Regions from separate parts of the Arthrobacter sp. NPDC057259 genome, predicted to be linked through region 1. Evidence: riboswitches for the same ligand, from Rfam matches in the RefSeq annotation. Region 1 holds a riboswitch; each other region holds the start of a gene.

Evidence for each region. Region 1 has a riboswitch for cyclic di-AMP ahead of ACFUCU_RS03640 (family 16 glycosylhydrolase). Riboswitches for the same ligand answer to the same signal wherever they lie in the genome.
Region 2: it holds a riboswitch for cyclic di-AMP, as region 1 does, so the genes downstream of both, ACFUCU_RS01855 (NlpC/P60 family protein) here and ACFUCU_RS03640 (family 16 glycosylhydrolase) in region 1, are expected to answer to the same signal.
Region 3: it holds a riboswitch for cyclic di-AMP, as region 1 does, so the genes downstream of both, ACFUCU_RS13720 (NlpC/P60 family protein) here and ACFUCU_RS03640 (family 16 glycosylhydrolase) in region 1, are expected to answer to the same signal.

The regions. Positions count from the first base shown of each region.
Region 1 is NZ_JBHUYA010000001.1:761,338-767,689, forward strand. Features, by position in the region: gene ACFUCU_RS03620 (LCP family protein) at 1-952, shown strand, start outside; gene ACFUCU_RS03625 (polysaccharide deacetylase family protein) at 1,081-1,995, shown strand; gene ACFUCU_RS03630 (PadR family transcriptional regulator) at 2,100-2,639, shown strand; gene ACFUCU_RS03635 (ABC1 kinase family protein) at 2,645-4,354, shown strand; cyclic di-AMP (ydaO/yuaA leader) riboswitch at 4,525-4,675, shown strand; gene ACFUCU_RS03640 (family 16 glycosylhydrolase) at 4,682-5,746, shown strand; gene ACFUCU_RS03645 (class II glutamine amidotransferase) at 5,799-6,352, shown strand, end outside.
Region 2 is NZ_JBHUYA010000001.1:383,897-390,248, forward strand. Features, by position in the region: gene ACFUCU_RS01835 (FAD-dependent oxidoreductase) at 1-207, shown strand, start outside; gene ACFUCU_RS01840 (GNAT family N-acetyltransferase) at 204-719, shown strand; gene ACFUCU_RS01845 (DNA alkylation repair protein) at 760-1,398, shown strand; gene ACFUCU_RS01850 (hypothetical protein) at 1,427-1,699, opposite strand; cyclic di-AMP (ydaO/yuaA leader) riboswitch at 1,812-2,006, shown strand; gene ACFUCU_RS01855 (NlpC/P60 family protein) at 2,009-2,770, shown strand; gene ACFUCU_RS01860 (dihydrofolate reductase family protein) at 2,825-3,451, opposite strand; gene ACFUCU_RS01865 (cupin domain-containing protein) at 3,461-3,838, opposite strand; gene ACFUCU_RS01870 (DUF5129 domain-containing protein) at 3,923-5,476, opposite strand; gene ACFUCU_RS01875 (hypothetical protein) at 5,589-6,044, shown strand; gene ACFUCU_RS01880 (DUF5671 domain-containing protein) at 6,041-6,352, shown strand, end outside.
Region 3 is NZ_JBHUYA010000008.1:92,359-98,710, forward strand. Features, by position in the region: gene ACFUCU_RS13715 (M23 family metallopeptidase) at 1-732, shown strand, start outside; cyclic di-AMP (ydaO/yuaA leader) riboswitch at 845-1,038, shown strand; gene ACFUCU_RS13720 (NlpC/P60 family protein) at 1,305-2,066, shown strand; gene ACFUCU_RS13725 (HNH endonuclease) at 2,322-2,822, shown strand; gene ACFUCU_RS13730 (molybdenum cofactor guanylyltransferase) at 2,859-3,506, shown strand; gene ACFUCU_RS13735 (DUF6457 domain-containing protein) at 3,517-3,801, shown strand; gene ACFUCU_RS13740 (molybdopterin-binding protein) at 3,798-5,171, shown strand; gene fdhD (formate dehydrogenase accessory sulfurtransferase FdhD) at 5,328-6,215, shown strand; gene ACFUCU_RS13750 (alpha-mannosidase) at 6,302-6,352, shown strand, end outside.

The DNA of each region.
Region 1 (6,352 bases):
CACCGGCATGGAAATCGACCACTTCATGATGGCCGACTTCAACGCCGTGAAAGAACTCTCCAACACCGTCGGCGGCGTCGACGTCTGCGTGGACACCGCGGTCAACGATCCCGACTCCGGCCTGAAGCTGCCCAAGGGCACCTCCCAGGTCCAGGGCGAACAGGCCCTGGCCTTCCTGCGCACCCGGCACGCCTTCGCCAACGGCGGGGACCTCGGCCGGATCAAGGCCCAGCAGTCGTTCCTGGCGTCCCTGACCCGGAAGCTGAAGGCCGACGGCACGCTCAGCGACCCGCAGAAGGTGCTCAGCATCGCGGACACCATGACCAAGAACCTCACCGTCGACGACGGCCTCGCCTCGGTCCCGACCATGCTGACCCTCGCCAACCGGCTGAAGAACATCGACCCGGCCAAGGTCAACTTCATCACCACCCCCACCGTACCGGCGCCGTCGGATCCCAACCGGTTGACCCTGGACGAGCCGGCGGCGGACAACCTCTTCGCCGCCCTGCGCCGCAGCCCGGACCTGTCCCAGCCCGCGCCGGCCTCCGCGGCCCCGGAGACCTCCAGCGCCCCGGCCGCCCCCGCCTACAACAAGGCACTGCAGCCGATCACCGTGGCCAACGGCACCAACGTCGCCAGCCGCGGCGCCGAGATCGGCACAATCCTCTCCGACGCCGGGTTCACGAAGCTCTCCCGCATCCCGGCCCAGCCGCGCCAGCAGACCATGGTCTACTTCGGCGCCGGGTTCGAGGACGTCGCCGCCGACGTGGCGGCGGTGTTCGGCCTCCCGGCCTCCAGCGTGCAGCAGGTCCCCGGGGTGCAGGGCGTCCAGCTCTACGCCGGCGAGGACTTCGCCACGGGTTCCAAGCCCGCGGCGCCGCCGTCGCAGGCCGGCGGGGCGGTGTCCCAGACCGGCAGCGACACGACCTGCCAGGCCACCGCCGGCGGGTAGCGGGCGACACGCAACCGGACCCCGCGTCACCGGGGCGCCGGCACGCCCGGCGTCCACTACGATGGGCGAGGTTTGAGACGACAGGATTCCGCAGACTACCCAGTAGACGGGCCGCGAAGAGAACGGACATGCACGTGGCGTGGACCCCTGACCGGAGGTCATTCCTGGTGGCGGCCGCCGCCCTTTCCCTCGGGGGCCTGGCGGCGCTGCCGCAGGACAGCCGCCCGAAGGATCTCAGCGGGCCCGACGCCACTCCGGCCGACGGGCCTCTGGTGGAGACGGCCGGCGCCGACGCGCAGCCCGCCCCGGTCCCGGCCACGGCCCAGCCACAGGGTGCCCCGTCCCGTGACCAGGTCATTGGGGCCTTTTCCCACCGCACCGCCGGCTACTGGGGGCTTGCCGCCCCGGGTGTGCTGTCGCGCCTGACCGCGCCCGCCGGCGTCGCCCTGACGTTTGACTTCTGCGGCGGCCCCGGCGGGAACGCCGCGGACACCGGCGTCCTCACCGAGCTACGCCGCCACGGCGTTCCGGCGACCCTGTTCCTCAACCACCGCTGGATCGCCGCCAACGCGTCCCTGGCCGCGGAACTGGCCGCGGACCCCCTCTTCGAGCTCGCCAACCACGGCACCTCACACCGGCCGCTGTCCGTCTCGGGCAAGAGCGCCTACAACATCCCGGGCACCCGCAACCCGGGCGAGGTCTACGACGAGATCATGACCAACGACGCCCGCATCGCCGAGCTCACCGGAAAGCGCCCGCTCTTCTTCCGGCCAGGGACCGCCTACCTCGACGACGTCTCCGCCCAGATCGTGCATGCCCTCGGGGTCACGCCCGTCGGCTTCTCCGTCAACGGCGACGCCGGTGCGACGCTCCCCGCCTCGGCAGTGGCCAAGGAAATCTCCGGCGCACACGCCGGGGACATCGTCATCTCCCACGGCAACCACCCCGCCGGCGGGACCGCGGCCGGCCTGGCCCGCGCCCTCGATGCGATGAAGCAGCGCGGCGAGGTCTTCGTCCACCTCCCCCGGCCCGCAGCCGCCTGAGGCTCCCACCCCCGTCGCCCTATCGCCCACAGCGCAACCCTGTTGTTTCCGCATATCGGGACGTATCGTTAAGTATCGTTAGCGAACCCTTGGAGGAGAGCACCATGCGTAACTCATACCCGATAGGCGGCTTCGGCGCCCCCAGCTTTGATGGCATGTGGCAGGCTGTCGAGGACCTGCGTTCACGCTTCGAAAAGCGCACCGGCAGCCGCGCCGGCCGCGGCGAAGTCCGCTCGGCCGTACTGGCGCTCCTGGCGGAGCGGCCCATGCACGGCTACCAGATCATCCGCGAGATCGAGGAGCGCAGCAGCGGCAGCTGGAAGCCGAGCGCCGGCTCCGTCTACCCGACCCTGCAGCTGCTGGCCGACGAGGGCCTGATCCGCGCCGAGGAGTCCAACGGGCGGAAGATCTATTCCCTGACGGACGCCGGCCGCGACGAGGTCTCCGGCGGCACCTCGGCTCCCTGGGAGTCCGCCGACGCGGACCAGGGTCCCGGCTTCGGGGCACTGCCGAAGGCAGGCATCGAGCTGGCCCAGGCGGCATCCCAGGTGGGCCGCACCGGCACGCCCGAGCAGGTCAAGCAGGCCGTGGCCGTGCTGGACGAGGCGCGGCGCCGGCTGTACTCGATCCTGGCCCAGGACTGACGCGGGTGGCGGAGGCTGGCCGGGCCCGGGCGGACCCGGCGGCCGGGACCGGGAGCACCCGCGCCCGTTACCGGCGGATCCTGCGCTTCGCGGCCTGGCACCTCGCCGTAACCTGGTGGTACGAGCTGCTGCTCCCCCGCCTGGGCCTGCGCCGGGTCACCGAGCGCAGCCGGACCCGACGGATGATCCGCTTCGCCCGGCGCTTCCGCGCCCTGGCCGTGGAGCTGGGCGGCCTGATGATCAAGGTTGGCCAGTTCCTCTCCTCGCGCCTGGACGTCCTCCCGCCGGAGATTACCAGGGAACTCGAGGACCTCCAGGACGAGGTTCCCCCGGTCCCGTTCCCGGCCATCCGGGACCTGGCCGAGGCGGAACTGGGCACACCGCTGGAGAACATCTTCGCCGTCATCGAGGAGACGCCCATCGCCGCGGCGTCCCTCGGGCAGGCGCACCGCGCGACGCTGCTGCCCGCGGCGGCGGAGGATGCCGGCATGAGCGGCGTCGTGGTGAAGGTTCAGCGCCCCGGGATCGAGGCGATCGTCGACGTCGACCTGGCCGCCCTGCGCCGGGTGGGCGGCTGGCTGAGCCACTTCCGACTGGTCTCGGACCGGGCGGACATGCCGTCCCTGGTGGAGGAGTTCGCCCAGACAAGCCTCGAGGAGGTCGACTACCTGCAGGAGGCGGCCAACTCCGAGCGGTTCGACGCCGACTTCGCCGGCGACGAGCGGGTGGCGGTCCCCCGCGTCGCCTGGGAACGGACCACCCGCCGGGTCCTGACCCTGGAAGACGTCACCGCCATCAAGATCACGGACACGGAGGGCCTCCGCGCCGCGGCGATCGACCCCGTGGAGGTGGCTCCGGTCTTCGCATCGGTAATGTTCGACCAGCTCTTCACCACCGGGTTTTTCCATGCCGACCCGCACCCGGGGAACATCTTCGTCACCCCGGCCCCCGGCGCCGGAGGGCTGCCATGGCGGCTGACGTTCATCGATTTCGGCATGATGGGCGAGGTGCCCCCGGGCACCCGGAGTGGGCTGCGGAAGCTGCTCATCGCGGCGGCCGCGCGCGACGGCGGAGGCCTGGTCTCGGCGATCGGCGAGATCGGGGTGCTGCTGCCCACGGCGGATACCGCCGAACTGGAGCGTGCCATGTCCCGGCTGTTCACCCGCTTCGGCGGCATGGGCTTCGCCGAACTGCGCGAGGTGGACCCGCGGGAGTTCCTGGCCTTCGCCAACGAGTTCGGCGAACTGGTCCGCTCGCTGCCGTTCCAGGTCCCGGAGAATTTCCTGCTCATCATCCGGGCGATGTCGCTCACCTCCGGGGTGTGCAGTTCCCTCGACCCGCGCTTCAACCTCTGGGACTCGGTGGAGCCGTACGCGGCGCGGCTGCTGCGCGAGGAGCGCGGAAACCTCCTGCAGGACGCCGGCCGCCAGGTCTTCGACGCCGCGGCGGTGGCCTTCCGCTTGCCGCAGCGCCTCGACCGGCTGGCGGCGCGCGCCGAGGAGGGTTCCCTGACCGTGGGCAACCCCCGGCTGGAGCGCCAGGTGGCCCGGCTGGACCGCACCGTGCGCCGCGCGGTGTCCGCCGTCCTCTTCGCCGCCCTGCTGATCGCCGGCGCCATCCTCCGGCACGACGACCCGGTGCTCGGAACGGCGCTCCTGGCCGTCTCCGTGCTCCCGCTGCTGCATTCCGCCTTGCCGGGACGCCGCGGACCCTGACCGCCGCTTTGTTCCCTAAACCCGCCCCCGGACGCCGTCGCACCTCAAGCCGCCACGCGGAGGCCGGTGACTGCCGTTACTTAATTGTGATTAACCGGCTCGATGCCGTACGGTCGACGGGTGGACCGTCAACGTTGGTCCCAATTCCGTGCGTCGCTGAGCTCTGCCGCGCCCGGGATCCGCTAGATATAAGGCAGAGGCGGGGGACCCGAGTGTCCCGGGTATGGCGTTGGCCTGCCCTCGGGGTGAAGCCGTGGTGTCCCACGGCCGGATGACCTCATCCGAACCCGACAGCTAACTCCGCAGGCGTTGAGAGGTATACCTTCCATGTCTGCACCCCAGGATCAGACGTGCGCCCCCGCGCGCCGTCGTGACCAGACCGCTCCTTCCCCCCTTCGACGCACCGCCCTTCGGCTGAAGTCCCCCCGCGTCCTGTCCCTCGCCGCCGCGGCGGCCGTCGCCGTCGTCGGCCTCGGTTCACTCGGCCAGGCCACCCTGAACAGCCTGACCCAGGCGCAGGCGTCGGAGGTCTCCCAGGCCGCCCCCGCTTCCGCCCCGGCCTCGCCGTCGGCGACCGCGGCCGCACCGGCCAGCACCGCGGCCGCAGCCCCGTCCGCCCCGGCGACGACGGCGGCCCCCGCACCGGCGCAGGCCGCTCCCCCGGCGGCGGCCCCCGCCCCCGCAGCCGTGCAGGCCGCCCCGGCACCCGCCCTGGCCGTAGCCTCCACCGGCGGCCCCGCTCCCCTGGGTGTCCCCGGCAACTGGTCCCTGGCCTTCAACGACGACTTCAACGGCGCCGGCCTGGATACCAACAAGTGGGCCGCCTGCTGGTTCGCGCCCGGCTGCGGAACCATGAACAAGGTCAGCACCAGCCCTGCCAACGTCTCGGTCAGCAACGGCAACCTGGTCCTGAACCTGGCGTCGGCCACTTCCGGTGCATTGGTCTCCTCCAACCCCCGCGGCGGCGCCGGCACCGGCTACCAGTTCACCACCGGCTACGTCGAGGCCCGGATCAAGTTCCCCGGCAACGCCAACGGCCTCTACAACTGGCCGGCATTCTGGTCCACCGGACAGTCCTGGCCCGCCACCGGCGAGAACGACATCGCCGAGGTCCTCAAGGCCAAGATGACGGTCAACTACCACTCCACCAGCGGCGCCCAGAACCAGGGCGGCGTGGGAGGCAACTGGGCCAACGAGTACCACACCTTCGGCCTGCACCGGATGGCCGGCTCCTCGGACGTCTACTTCGACGGCGTCAAGGTCAAGTCCTACCCGACCAACGACGGCAACGCCCCGCAATACCTGGTCCTGAACGTCGGTGCCTCCTCGACCAACCCGGCCTACGGCCCGGCGTCGCAGGTCCTGGTCGATTACGTCCGCGCCTGGCAGTAGCCCGGACGTACACTGGCTCCCATAACGCCGCGTAAACCACGGAGGAGCCACCATGTGCCGACTGTTCGGGCTCCACGCCGGCGCCCGAACGGTCCGCGCCACATTTTGGCTGCTGGACGCGCCGGACAGCCTGTCCGTCCAGAGCCGGCGCGAGCCGGACGGGGCGGGCATCGGCACCTTCGACGAGTTCGGACAGCCGCACGTGGCGAAACAGCCGCTCGCGGCGTGGGAGGACCACGCCTTCGCCCGGGAGGCCAGGACCCTGCGGAGCACCACGTTCCTCGCGCATGTCCGCTACGCCAGCACCGGCGCCCACACCGTGGCCAACACGCACCCTTTCGAGCAGGACGGGCGGCTGTTCGCGCACAACGGCGCGTTCGGCGGCCTGGACCGGCTGGACGCACGGCTCGCGGAGCTCGGTGTCGCCGACCTGGTCCTCGGGCAGACGGACAGCGAACGCCTCTTCGCCCTGATCACCGCCGAAACCCGGCGGGCGGACGGCGACGTCGGCACCGGGATCACCCGCGCCGTGGCTTGGGCCGCCGCCGAACTGCCGGTGCTCAGCCTGAACCTGATCGTCACCACGGGCACGGAGCTGTGGGCGTT
Region 2 (6,352 bases), 380 kb from region 1:
GAGGGGGCGGACACCGTCCACCTGGAGCTGCCGGAGACCGGGGTTTGCTCCACGGACATCGGCAGCAGTTGCGATGCGCCCGCCACTGCCGGGACGCCCGCCGCAGCCGGGGCAGGCGGCGGCTGCTGCACCGCCCCGGAGCCGGTTCTCCTCGGTTTTCCCACGGGACTGCTGCACGGGCGCAGCGGCCTAGCGGACGCCGGATGAGCGCCGGGGCGGGCCTCCGAATCAGGAACCTGACTGCCGCGGACTGGCCCGCCGTCCGGGAGATCTGGGCCGAGGGCATCGCCACCGGCCACGCGACCTTCGAATCGGAACCTCCATCGTGGGAGCGCTTCGACGCCGGACGCCGCCCGGACGTCCGTCTGGTGATGGAGGACGACGGCGCCGTGCTCGGCTGGGCCGCCGTCTCGCCGGTGTCCTCCCGTCCCGTCTACCGCGGCGTGGTGGAACACTCGCTCTACCTCGCCGCCGCCGCGCGGGGCCGCGGCCACGGTGCGCGGCTCCTCGCTGCGCTCATCAGCCGCTGCGAAGAGGCCGGCATCTGGACCATCCAGTCGACCATCTTCCCGGAGAACACCGCCTCCCTGGCCCTGCACGAACGCCTGGGCTTCACCGTGGTGGGAACCCGGCGCCGGATCGGCCTCATGTCCTACGGGCCGCTCGCCGGGCAGTGGCGGGACACCGTCCTGATGGAGTACCGCAGCCCGGACCGCTAGTCGGACATGGGGCCCACGGCCGGTGCGGAAGAATGGGACGGTGAGCGAGGCCGGTGACTTCATAGACGCGACACTGCAGCGTGAGAGTTCCTGGCAGCGCGCCGAAGCCGGACAGGACCGCTTCGGGCCCGGGCTCTCTGTCTACGGCGCCTCCGTTGGCGCCGTCCGGGGCACCGTCCGCGATGCGCTCCGCCGGCACCGGGAACTGGACCGGGACGGTCTCACCGCGCTCAGTTCGGAACTGTGGGCCGTGCCCGTGTTCGAGCGCCGCCTGGCCGCCGTCGTGCTCCTACAGTCGGCCCTGCGGCACCTGGACAACTCGGACCTGACCCGGATCGAGGGCTTCCTCCGCGGCGCGCACCTGCCCGACCTCGCGGACCCACTGGCGGTTGACGTGGTGGGGCCGCTCATCGCTGGGCTCGACGGGCAGGCCAGGACCCGCGCCGAAGCCGTCCTTGACCGGTGGCTGCGCGACCCCGACCCCTGGCTGCGCCGCGCGGCCCTGCTGGCACCGCTGCGGGAACTCCGAAAGGGCGCCGGGGACTGGGCACGGTTCCGGCGCCGGGCGGCCCTGGCCCTGGCCAACGGCACTGCGGACGGTACGGCGGACGGCGGGGCGGCGGAGATCGTGAGGGACGCCGTCGAGCGCGTCGAACGGGAAGCGGGCGGCGAAGCCTAGTGATATCCGGTGCGCGAAGCGGCGGGACTCAGGCGGGGCGGCGCTCAACGACGGCGTAGGCCTTGCCGTCCAGGAACTCCCAGTCCGTCACCACCATGAAGCCCAGCGCGTCCACCCGGTCGTTCAGCACGTGCAGGTCGAAGCCGCCGTCGCGCGGCTCGGCATCCCAGGTGGCGACGTGGATCTCCTTCCCCTCGAGAACCAGCAGCTCGGTGTTCACGTCGAAGTCTTCCTGCGGCTGATCACTCAGCTGGCAGATCGCGACACAATGGGGATTCATCGGATCCTCCGCTCGGGACATGGTGGGATCATCGTAGCCCCGCCGGGACGCCTCTGCCGTTACCTTAATGTGACATTCGGGAGGATGGCCGTTACCGTGGAAGGGTGCCCGTTGGTTTCCGAGACGGGCACCCCCGGACCGATTGCCTAACTCTGCCGCGGTCCAGGGCATCCTCGCAACCAGCTGGCAGAGACGGGGAAACCAATCGCGACCTGCCCACGGGCGGGTCTTGGGGTGAAGCCGCGCAGTGTCCGCCCAGACGGACCCGCGGCCGGGTGTCTCCCATCCGAATCCGACAGCTCACCTCGCAGGCTTTGGGAGAGGTACATCATGACTTCACGCTCTACTGACGCGCGCCCCGGCACCACCGCAACTACCGGTCGGGGTGCCGCCTTCGCCGCGGCGACCGGCACCGTGGGCCGGCAGGCCGCCGTCGTCCTCGCAGCCTCCGGCCTGGTCCTGACCAGCGGCATGGCGGCCAACGCCGCCGGCAACGTCCCCGCCGAACGGGAGTCCGCACCCGTCTCGCACGCCGACGTCGCCGGCAAGGTTACCGCCCCGGTGACCGCCGACTCCGCCGTGCAGATCAGCTTTGACCGCCCGGCCGTGGCCACCACCCCGGCGCCCGTCGTAGAGGCCCCGGCTCCGGCACCTGCCGCCGCGCCCGCCGTCGTCAAGGCCCCCGTGGCCCAGGTCCCGGCCGCCCCGGTGGCGAAGGTGACCGTCCAGGCCGCCGCACCGGCGCCGGCTCCGGCCGCCGCCCCCGCCGGTGGCGTCAACGCCGCCATGCTTTCCGCCGCGTACAGCCAGATCGGCATCACGCAGGATTGCACCGCCATGGTGGAGAAGGCGCTCGGCGCCGCAGGCATCCCGGTGGGCGACCTCGGCCCGCAGCAGTTCCTCAACTACGGCAAGGTCGTCTCCGACCCGCAGCCGGGCGACATGATCGTCCAGTCCGGCCACGTCGCCATCTACGCCGGCAACGGCCAGGCGATCAGCGGCGGCATGAACGGCTCCAACCAGACGATCGTCCACCCGCTGTCCTGGCTGACCGCCACCGGCGGCGTGACCTTCGTCCGCGCCGGGGCCTAACCCGCGCGTTCAGCAGTAACGTTCAGTAGTACCGGGCCGGCGCCCGGCAGCCCCTCACGGCTGCCGGGCGCCGGTTTCGTTGTCTGAGGTTTTGTCGTCTGCGCTCTGGTCCGCCGCGTCGGGATTCGCCGCGTACCGCAGGAGGACCACGCCGTTGCGGAACGTCCGGGTCTCCAGCAGCGTCAGGTCGGTTGGCGCGGCGGCGGCCTTGAATAGCGGCGTTCCCCGGCCCACCAGCACGGGGTGGACGTAGATCCAGTACTCGTCGATCAGCCCGAGCCGGCGGAAGGAATCGGCCAGCTCCGCCCCGCCCAGGGCCAGGTCGCCGCCGGGGGCGGCCTTGAGCGCCCGCACCTGCCCGGCGTCGACGTCGCGCACCACCGTGGTGTTCCAGCCGGCCTCCGGCAGGGTGCGGGAGTAGACGTACTTGGGCATCTCCCGCCAGATGGCGGCGAAGTCCGCGACGGCGGGCGGGCAGTCCGGGTCCTGGTCCGCCGTGGGCCAGAACCCGGCCATCAGCTCGTAGGTGACCCGGCCGTCGAGGAAGGCGCCCATGGTGCGCAACTGGTCGTTGAAGTGCTCGTGCAGTTCGGCATCAACCCGGTGCCAGCTGAGGTCCGCGTGCGGGCCCTCCATGAAGCCGTCGAGGGAGACCTGGAAGGACAGGATGATCTTCCGCAAGGATCCATCCTATCCGCCGGGCTTCGCGTAGCCCGCGGCGCTGACGAATTCGATCCCCACGAACGGATCCCCGCCCTCGACCCACGCGTCGTGCCCCGGCGGGATGGTGTAGGAGTGGCCGCCGGCGATTTCCGCCCGGTTGCCGTCGGTGGTCTCGACGGTGAGTCTGCCGGAAACACAGAAGCCGACGTGGCTTAGCTGGCACATTTCGGTGTGGACCACCGGTTTGATGCAGTCGGACCAGCGCCAGCCCGGCTGGAACGTGAAACGGCCGATTGTGTAGTCGTCGAGGGTGACGATATCCACCTCGGTCTTGTCCGGGCGGCGTTTTTCGTCCGGCATGTCATGGGACTTCACCTGCAACTGGGAAACAGCAACAGCAGGCATCGCTCTGCCTCTTTCCTTAGGGAATGGTAACTACGGACAAGGCCTACGATCCTCGCTTGCGCAGGGGTTGTCGATACGGTTTTCCTAGAAGCTGGAGGAGCTTCCGGAGCCGGAAAAGCTGCCCCCGCTGACTCCGTACCCCGTGGTGCCGCCCCGGGCCGAATTGATGCTGGTCACCCCGGTGGTGAAGCCGGAGGAGAACGCGGGAACGGAGAAGAAATAGGTGGACGGGTAGACCGTGCCAAGGATGCTGGGCTCGTAGCCGGGCCGCTTCCTGCCGCCCGTGCCGGACCGGGCCTCTTCCATCTCCCGGCGCATCAGCCGCGCCTCCCGTTCGGTGCGGGCGAAACCCTCGATCACGGTCTCCGCGTGCCGGTTCAGCAGTTCGGTCAGTTCCGTGCGGGCGTCCCGGAGCCGGTCCAGCGCATCCTCCGGGCCGAGGGTGCCGCCCGCGAGGTCCGCGGTCCAGCCCTCCATGTCGCCCTGGCTGCGGTCGCGGAAGGACCGCAGCGCGGCGGCGGTCGCCGAGTCGCCCGCGCCGTGGCTCTTGCGGAGGAGGTCCTCGATGCCGGCCAGGTCCCGCCGAAAGGGAGCGAGTTGGCGGTCCCATGCGGTGGGCCAGAGCGGGCTCCGGTTCAGCAGCGCGTTCGCGTCGGAGATGACGTCATCCAGGGCGTCCAGTTCCGCGGCCGCGTCCGCGAACTGCCGGGCCAGCGCCAGGGACGAGCGTTTCCCTTGCTGCCGTCGGGTGAGGGCGTGGACCCGGTTGGAGAGCGCCGTCGCTGCATCGTACCGGCCGAGGAAACTGCGGTGCTTTTCCAGCACCGTGCCGCCGTAGCGGGAGGCGGCGGGGATGGTGCCGGCATTGAGTTCGGTGACCGGCAGGTCCATGCTCACCCGGGCGTAGGCGGCATCTCCCTTTGCGGTCTCCCGGCGGCACCCCACCCGGGTGCGCCAGCGGACCAGGAGCCAGGCGGCGGCCCCGGCGGCGGCGAGTCCCGCGCCGATCCACAGGGAAATGAGGAACGCGGCGCTGCGGTACCAGGGCTGGTTGATCAGTTCCGCGCCGCGGCGGATGCCGGCGATGGTCCCGTCCGTCCACTGCGCGTCGCGGAGCAGGTCCTTGGACGCGTCCTGGATGTCCGTCCGTGCCCCGGGGGAGACCTTCCGGTCCTCACCCATGTAGGTGCCGACGTGGCGGCCCACCGGGTCCAGCGCGAAAATGAACAGCCCGTCCGCCCACTTCTGACCGTCGGGACTGATCCAGTCCGGGTGCTCCGCCCGGGCGTAGCGCAACACCTCCTCATTCAGGTTGTCCGAGGCCGTGCCGTTGTAGGTGTAGACCGCGACCTTGGTGGGCTGGTAGAACTCGATCCGCCGGACCGCCGGCAGGAGGGTGGCGAGGTCCAGGACGCCCGCCCGGTCTACGACGACGACGTCGGTGGGCGTGGTGCCGGTGCGGACTAGGTCTGTGCGGACTTCTCCCGTGGGGACGGCGGCGGTGATGGTGCCCGTGACGATCGCCGCAGCCGGTGCCGCGGCCGTCGCTCCGGTCGCGGCGGGTCCCAGGATGAGCGTCAGGGCGAGGGCCGCGGCGAGGGCCAGGAACGCGGCAAACCTGGCGGTAAAGGTCCCCATCGGTCCCACCATCTGCAGAAGGCGTGTTGTCCCAGACTCGCGGCGGACCGGCCGGGCTGAAAGGGTCCAAAGACACCATGACCGGTGCGGGTGGTCCTCGCATACTGTCGGCATGAGCCAGCCGAAGCCGGACCGGGTCCTCGTGGGCATCGCCGCGGCCATCGTGCTGCTGATCGTCGCGGCCCTGGTGGCCGTGCTGCTGCGCGGACAGCCGCGTCCGCTGGACCCGGGCACTCCCTCCGGCGTGGTCCAGCAATACAGCAAGGCCGTGGTGGAGGGCGACCTGACGGCGGCGCAGGGCTACTTGACCGAGAACGCCAAGTCCCGGTGCACGGGCTACTTCGGGACGGTTCAGGCGGCCCGGGTGGTGCTGGTGGGCTCCACCGAACGGGGGCCCACCGCCACCGTGCGGGTCTCCATCGTCCACCCCGCCGGGGAAGGCCCCTTCGGTCCCTCCGAATTCACCGAGGACGGGGTATTCGTGCTGGTGCGCTCCGGCACGGGCTGGTCCATCGACGACCTTCCCTACAGTCTGCAGGCCTGCACCGGCGGGACACCGGTCAAATGACCACAACGCCGGTCCGGGTTCCCGCCGGAAGTACCGCCCAGGCCAAGGTCCGCCGGCTGGTGGTGTACGTGCTGCTGGCGGCCCTGGTGGTGATCGCCGCCAACGGGGCCGGCGGCCTGCTGGAACGCGCACTGACCGCCGGGCAGGTCCTGGCCGGTGAAGGGGTCGCCGGGCTGGCGCTGTCCCTGGCGTTCGCACTCGTGGGTGGGCCGCTGGCTGCGTTGCTCTGGTGGCTGGTGTGGCGCCGCCTGGGTGCGGAGGCCGAACGTGCGGCGCCGTCGTGGGGTCTCTATGTCAGCGCCCTCTAT
Region 3 (6,352 bases), on a different contig from region 1:
CCCCGCGACGCGCACCGGGACGAGCGCCGCAGCCGGCGCAGCCCGCTCCGCCAGGTCGCAGACTTCGCCGCCGTCACCGGCATGGGCCAGAAGGCCGGCATGACCCTGGCCGCCGCTGGCATCGCGCTCACCGTGGCCGTCCCCGTTACCGGCCCCGCTCTGGCCGTCGACGCCCCCACCTCGGGATCTGTCTCCGCGGCGGCCCAGCCCGAGGTCAAGGCCGCCGCGGCCCAGATCGACTTCAACCGCACCGCCGTCACCACCAAGGGCGACCCGGACGGCAAGCTCAAGCAGCTGCTCAGCGCGCAATCCGTCGGCTCCATCACCCGCGCCGCATCCGCGGGGACGCTCGGCGCCCCGCTGGACACCATGATCACGGCTTCGCCCTTCGGTTACCGGATCAGCCCCATTACCGGCGCGGTGGGCGAATTCCACCGCGGCCAGGACTACGCCGCCCAGTGCGGGACGGCCGTCCATGCCGCAGCAAGCGGCACCGTAACCTTCTCCGGCTGGCACCCCTACGGGGGCGGCAACCGGATTGTGGTCGACCATGGCAATGGCCTGGAGACCACGTATAACCACTTGTCGTCATCCAGCGTCCACGTCGGCCAGAAGGTCTCCCGTGGCGATGTGATAGCGATGAGCGGAACAACCGGTGCCTCCACCGGCTGCCACCTCCACTTCGAGGTGATGGTCAATGGGGACGTCGTTGATCCGCTGGGCTGGCTCTAGAAGAGCCCTTCGCAATGCTCACACTTCCGTGACACGCCGTGATCTGAATGTGACATTGAGTCCGAACTGTTGTACCGTATGAAGCACGCCAACTTCACCGAAGTTGGCGCTCTTGAGTGGATTGCCTAACTCTGCCACCGCTCAAGGTCCGTTCGCATGACATCGTCTGGCAGGGGCGGGGGAACCAATTTTGGTCTTCGCAAGAAGGCCTAGGGGTTAAGTCGCAAAGCTTCCCAGGAAGCGGAGCGGCCGGGTGACTCCCATCCGAATCCGACAGCTCACCTCGTAGGCATTGGGAGAGGCTACTTTCGTGTCTTCACGCCACAATGCTGCGCGTTTTCGCGCCGGCGAGGCTCAGTCGAGCCCGCTGATTACCATGCACCGCGTTGCCCTTGCCGGCGCCCGGGATGGTTCACGCAATGCAGTTCCTGCTTTTGGCGCGTCTTCGCAGTACACCCTTCGCTAAAGAAACCCGTTTCGGGGCGATCCGGCGTACCCCCAAGATGCCGGAGCGTCCTTAGTCCCGCCTGTTCAAGAGCGCGGACACAAAGGATCACGAAAGAGAGAACTAAATGACTACTCGTGCAACCATTGCACGCCACCGCGCGGAGGTCACCAAGACCAACTCGCTGGCTGTCATTGCCAAGGCCGTCGGCGACAACGCCGGTGGCATGGGTCGCCAGGCCGCGGTTATCGCTGCTGCCTCCGGCCTGGTCCTGACCAGCGGTATCGCGGCCAACGCCGCTGAGACCAACGTTCAGCGCGAATCCACCTCTGCTTCCGCCACCGAGGTTCAGTCCACCGCTCCGGCCACCATCTCGGCGGCCTCCAGCATCGCCATCTCCTACGAGAAGCCTGCTGTGACTACCGCGGCCGCCCCAGTCGTCGAGGCCCCGAAGCCCGTCGTCAAGGTGCAGGAAGCAGACACCACCGCCGCAGCCACCCCGGCCGCCGGCACCGCGGTCAACGCGTCCGTCGCCACCAAGGCTCCGGCCGCCACCAGCGGCATGGGCGCCTCGATCGCCGCCGCCGCTTACGCCCAGATCGGCGTGTCCCAGGACTGCACCATGCTGGCCACCAACGCCCTGGCCGCCGTCGGCATCCACTACCACGGCTGGCCGGCAGGTTACCTGTCCCTGGGCCGCACCGTCAGCGCCGCCGAAGCGCAGCCGGGTGACCTCGCGTACTACCAGAACGGCGGCATGGGCATGGCTCACATCGCCGTTTACGTCGGCAACGGCATGGCCGTCCACGGCGGCTGGAACGGCGGCACCACCGCCCTCTACAGCGTCAACGTCGGTTCCGGCCCGGTCTTCATCCGCGTCGGCGGCTAAGACCCCCGCTTCCCGCGAAGCTTCGAAAAGGACCCCTGCCACCGGCGGGGGTCCTTTTCTGTTAACCCCTCGGGCTCGCGCCGGAAGGCCCCGGCGCCAGACCGGCCCGGGTTCCGCCACGGATGCCCTGGGGCCCGAAATTCGGTAATCCGGGCCACCCGTGTTTACTCTTGTGATGTCGATCCTTAGCCTGACCATGCAGAGGGCAGCCGGCCCTCGTGCCACTGGCGGGTGCGGCCGTGAAGAGGGATGCGGATGCGCACACTCGTTCTGAATGCTGGTTATGAACCGCTGGCGGTAGTGACCTTCCGCCGGGCACTGGTGCTCGTGCTGACGGGCAAGGCCAGTGTCGTGGCCGAGGGGGACGACCCGGTGGTGGGGCCGCAGGACATCCTCGGCCGGCCGAGCGTCATCCTGCTCAACCGCTACATCCGTCCGCGCTACAACACCGTGACCGCGGTCAGCCGTCGCGGAGTGCTACGCCGGGACGGCCACCGGTGCGCGTATTGCGCCAAACCGGCCCACACCATCGACCACGTCCAGCCCAAGTCCCGGGGCGGCGCCGACTCCTGGGAGAACCTGGTGGCCGCCTGCCTGCGCTGCAACAACGTCAAGGGCGACCACACCCCGGCCGAGATGGGCTGGAAGCTCGGTTTCACTCCCGGTCCGCCGAAGGGCACCATCTGGCAGATCAAGGAACTGGAGAAGCCCACCCCCGCATGGGATCCGTTCCTGCTGCCGGAATCCGCGCACTAGCACCGCCGGCCGCCCGCAGGCGGCTAGGCTGGGCGGGTGGAATTCGACGCCGTCATCCTCGCCGGGGGCAGGTCCTCCCGGCTGGGCGGAACCCCCAAGGCCGCCCTCCGCTTCCGCGGGGATACCCTGCTGGAGCGGTCGCTGCTCGCTGCGGCCGGGGCGCAGGGGGTTGCAGTCGTGGGCCCGGAAGCCGGCGCCCGCCCGGCCGGAGTCCTCCTGTGCCGTGAAGACCCGCCCTTCGCCGGACCCGCGGCAGCCCTGGCCGCCGGGCTCGAAGCCCTCGCCGGCGGGGGAGCGGCCGGCCGAAACCCCGCGCCGCTGACGCTGGTTCTGGCCTGCGACATGCCGCTGGTCGCCGACGCCGTCCCCGCCCTCTTCGTCGACCGTTCCCGGGCGCAGCCCGGCTCGGATGGCAGTGTCGCCGTTTCCGCGGACGGCCGGATCCAGCCGTTGGCCGGTCTTTATGACACGGCCGGGCTACAACGATCGGTGGCGGACGCGGCACGGCGCGGCACGCTGGAGGGCGGATCGTTGTTCGGCCTGCTTGCTAGTCTGGACCTGCGGACGGTTCCCGTGCCGCCCGGGTCCACCGACGACGTCGACACCTGGGCGGACGCCCAGGCCCTGGGGGTCGCGTGTCCCGGCGTGGCCGGGAACGGAAGCGGCCGCCCGTATACGACATGAAAGGCCCACCGTGAAGAGCCAGGACGAAACCCTCGAGGACTGGTGCCGCGCGCTGCTCCAGGCCCTCGAGCTCGACGGCGTCGACATCGACATCAACGAGGTACTGGGACTCGCCGGGGTTGCCGCGCACTCCGTGGTCCGCCCGGCCGCACCGCTGACCACCTTCATCGCCGGTTTCGCCGCCGGGCTGGCCTCCGGCACCGGCCAGGCCACCGACGAGGTCTCCATGCGCGCCGCCATGGGCGTCGCGCGGAAACTCGCCAAGGAATACGCCGCCGAGGCCCCCAGGGAATGACGTCCGAGCCACCCCGCGACGACGCCGACGACGCCGGGACCGAGCCCGCCGCGCACCGGCACCTGGCCCACACCTGGCAGGAAGCCCGGGAGCTCTCGTTCGACTGCGCCAGCCCGATCCCGCCGGCCCCGGTGGCCCTGCGCCGCGCCCTCGGCCGCACCCTCGCCGCCGACGTCACCGCCCTGCACGACATGCCGCACTACGCGTCCTCGGCCATGGACGGCTGGGCGGTGAACGGCAGCGGCCCCTGGATCCTGGCCGAACCCGGGCAGCGCCTCGCCCCGCACCAGGCCAGTCCCATCGTCACCGGCGGGCTGATCCCGGCCGGCGCGAAAGCCGTCCTCCGCAGCGAGAGCGGCGTGATCGGCCCCGACGAGGACCAGTTGCCGGTGCTGAAGCTTGGCGGCGGCGCGAAGCCGGGGGAGCCACGCAACGGCGACCACATCCGCAAAGCCGCCGAGGAAGCGGCCGAGGGTGAGGTCCTGATCCCCAAGGGGACCGTGCTCAACCCGGCCCACCTGGCCCTCGCCGCCCTCGCCGGCCATGACGCGCTGCCCGTGCTGGGGAAACCGGTGGTCCGCCTGGTTTTCACCGGCTCCGAGGTGGTCGCCAGCGGCGTGCCACAGCCGGGGGAGGTCCGGGACACCTTCAGCCCCCAGCTATCCGCCGTCGTCGACCTGCTCGGCGGCGTCCCCGCCGGAGAGATCAAGATCGGTGACGGGGACGGGGAATGGCTCGCCGCCCTGGAGGACCCCGAACCCGTGGGCGACGACGAGGACACCCCGCCCGCCGACGTCGTCATCACCACCGGGGGGACCGGCCGGTCCGGGACCGACCACCTGCGCCGCACCGTCGAGCAGCTGGGCGGCAGGCTGCTGATCGACGGCATCGCGATGCGTCCCGGGCACCCCGCAGTCCTCGCCGAACTGCCCGACGGACGCTTCATCATCGGGCTGCCCGGCAATCCGCTCGCAGCCATGATGGCGCTCTCCACCATCGGCGGACCACTCCTGGCCGCGCTGGGTCACCGGCCCCCGCCGCCCGTCACGGAGGTCCCGTGCGGCACGATGATCGACGCCGATCCCGGCCGCACCCGGCTAATGCCCTTCCGCATGGTCTACGGCATGGCCTCCCCGGCACAGCACACCGGCCCCGGCATGATGCGCGGACTGGCCGCCGCCGACGGGGTCCTGGTGGTCCCGCCGCACGGTGCGCAGCTGGGCGAACCGGTCCCGGCGTTCGCGCTGCCCTGGGGGCGGCCGCTGCCCGAGCCTGACGCCGGCAAGCCCGCACCGAAACCCGCCGCCCGGCGCACCCCGAAGAAACCGGCCGGCAACGGTCCGGTCGACTGGAGCGCCCTGCTTGGCTGACACCAGCCAGAGGGAGCCCGGCGTGGCTGGCGCCCGCTCGGCTGGCACCACTGGTGCCGGCTTGGCTGGCACCACGGCCGAGTTCAGAATGGATCCAGGGGCGGGAACCGGCCGCAGGCCGGGCCGCCCCACCGCACCGCTGATGAGGAGTACCGAATGGGCCGCGTGACGCAACGCCGCAAAGTGCACAAGTTTGTCCTGGACGGTTCGCCGCAGGCACGTGAGTTCCCGGTCCGGTACCGCGAGGACGTGCTGGCGGTGGAGGAACCACTGGAGGTGCGGCTGGGCAGCACGTCCTTCTCCGTGACCATGCGCACCCCGGGCAACGACTTTGACCTGGTGGCCGGGTTCCTGGTCTCCGAGGGGATCATCTGGTCCGCCGACCAGCTCGTCTCGCTGCGCTTCTGCGCCGGCGAGGACGAAGACGGCGTGCAGACCTTCAACGTGGTGGAAGCCCAGCTCCGGCCCGACGTCGTCCGCCCCGACACCGGACGGAACTTCTTCACCTCAAGCTCCTGCGGGATCTGCGGCACCGATTCGATCGAGGCTGTCGAGAAGTCCTCACACTTCAGCCCCGCGGGCGACCCGCTGGCCGTGCCCGTCGAGACGCTGGCCGCGCTCCCGGACCGGCTGCGTGAGGCCCAGGCGGTCTTCGACGCCACCGGCGGCGTGCACGCCGCGGGGCTGTTCCGCATCTCCGACGACGGCGGCGCCGAGCTCCTCTGCCTCCGCGAGGACGTCGGCCGCCACAACGCCGTCGACAAGGTGGTGGGCTGGGCACTCCGGGAGGGTCTGCTGCCCCTGCGCGGCACCGTCCTGCAAGTCTCCGGCCGCGCCTCCTTCGAACTCGTGCAAAAGGCCTCGCTCGCCGGAATTCCCGTCCTGTCCGCCGTCAGCGCACCCAGCAGCCTGGCCGTGGAACTCGCCGAAGCCAGCGGGATGACGTTGGCGGGCTTCAGCCGGGGCACCAGCCTGAACGTGTACGCCGGCCACGAACGGATCGGCGTGCCGGCCGCCCTCCCCTCAACCGGACGGCTGGCTTAAGCCCCCGCGGCCCACGTAGATTAATCCAACGACTGGATTCAGGCCGGCGCCCGGCTCCTCCGCACCCGAGCAAAAAGAGGTTCACTGTGCACGACGACCGCCGTCTCACGGAAGTCCGGCTGGACCGCTTCGTGCGC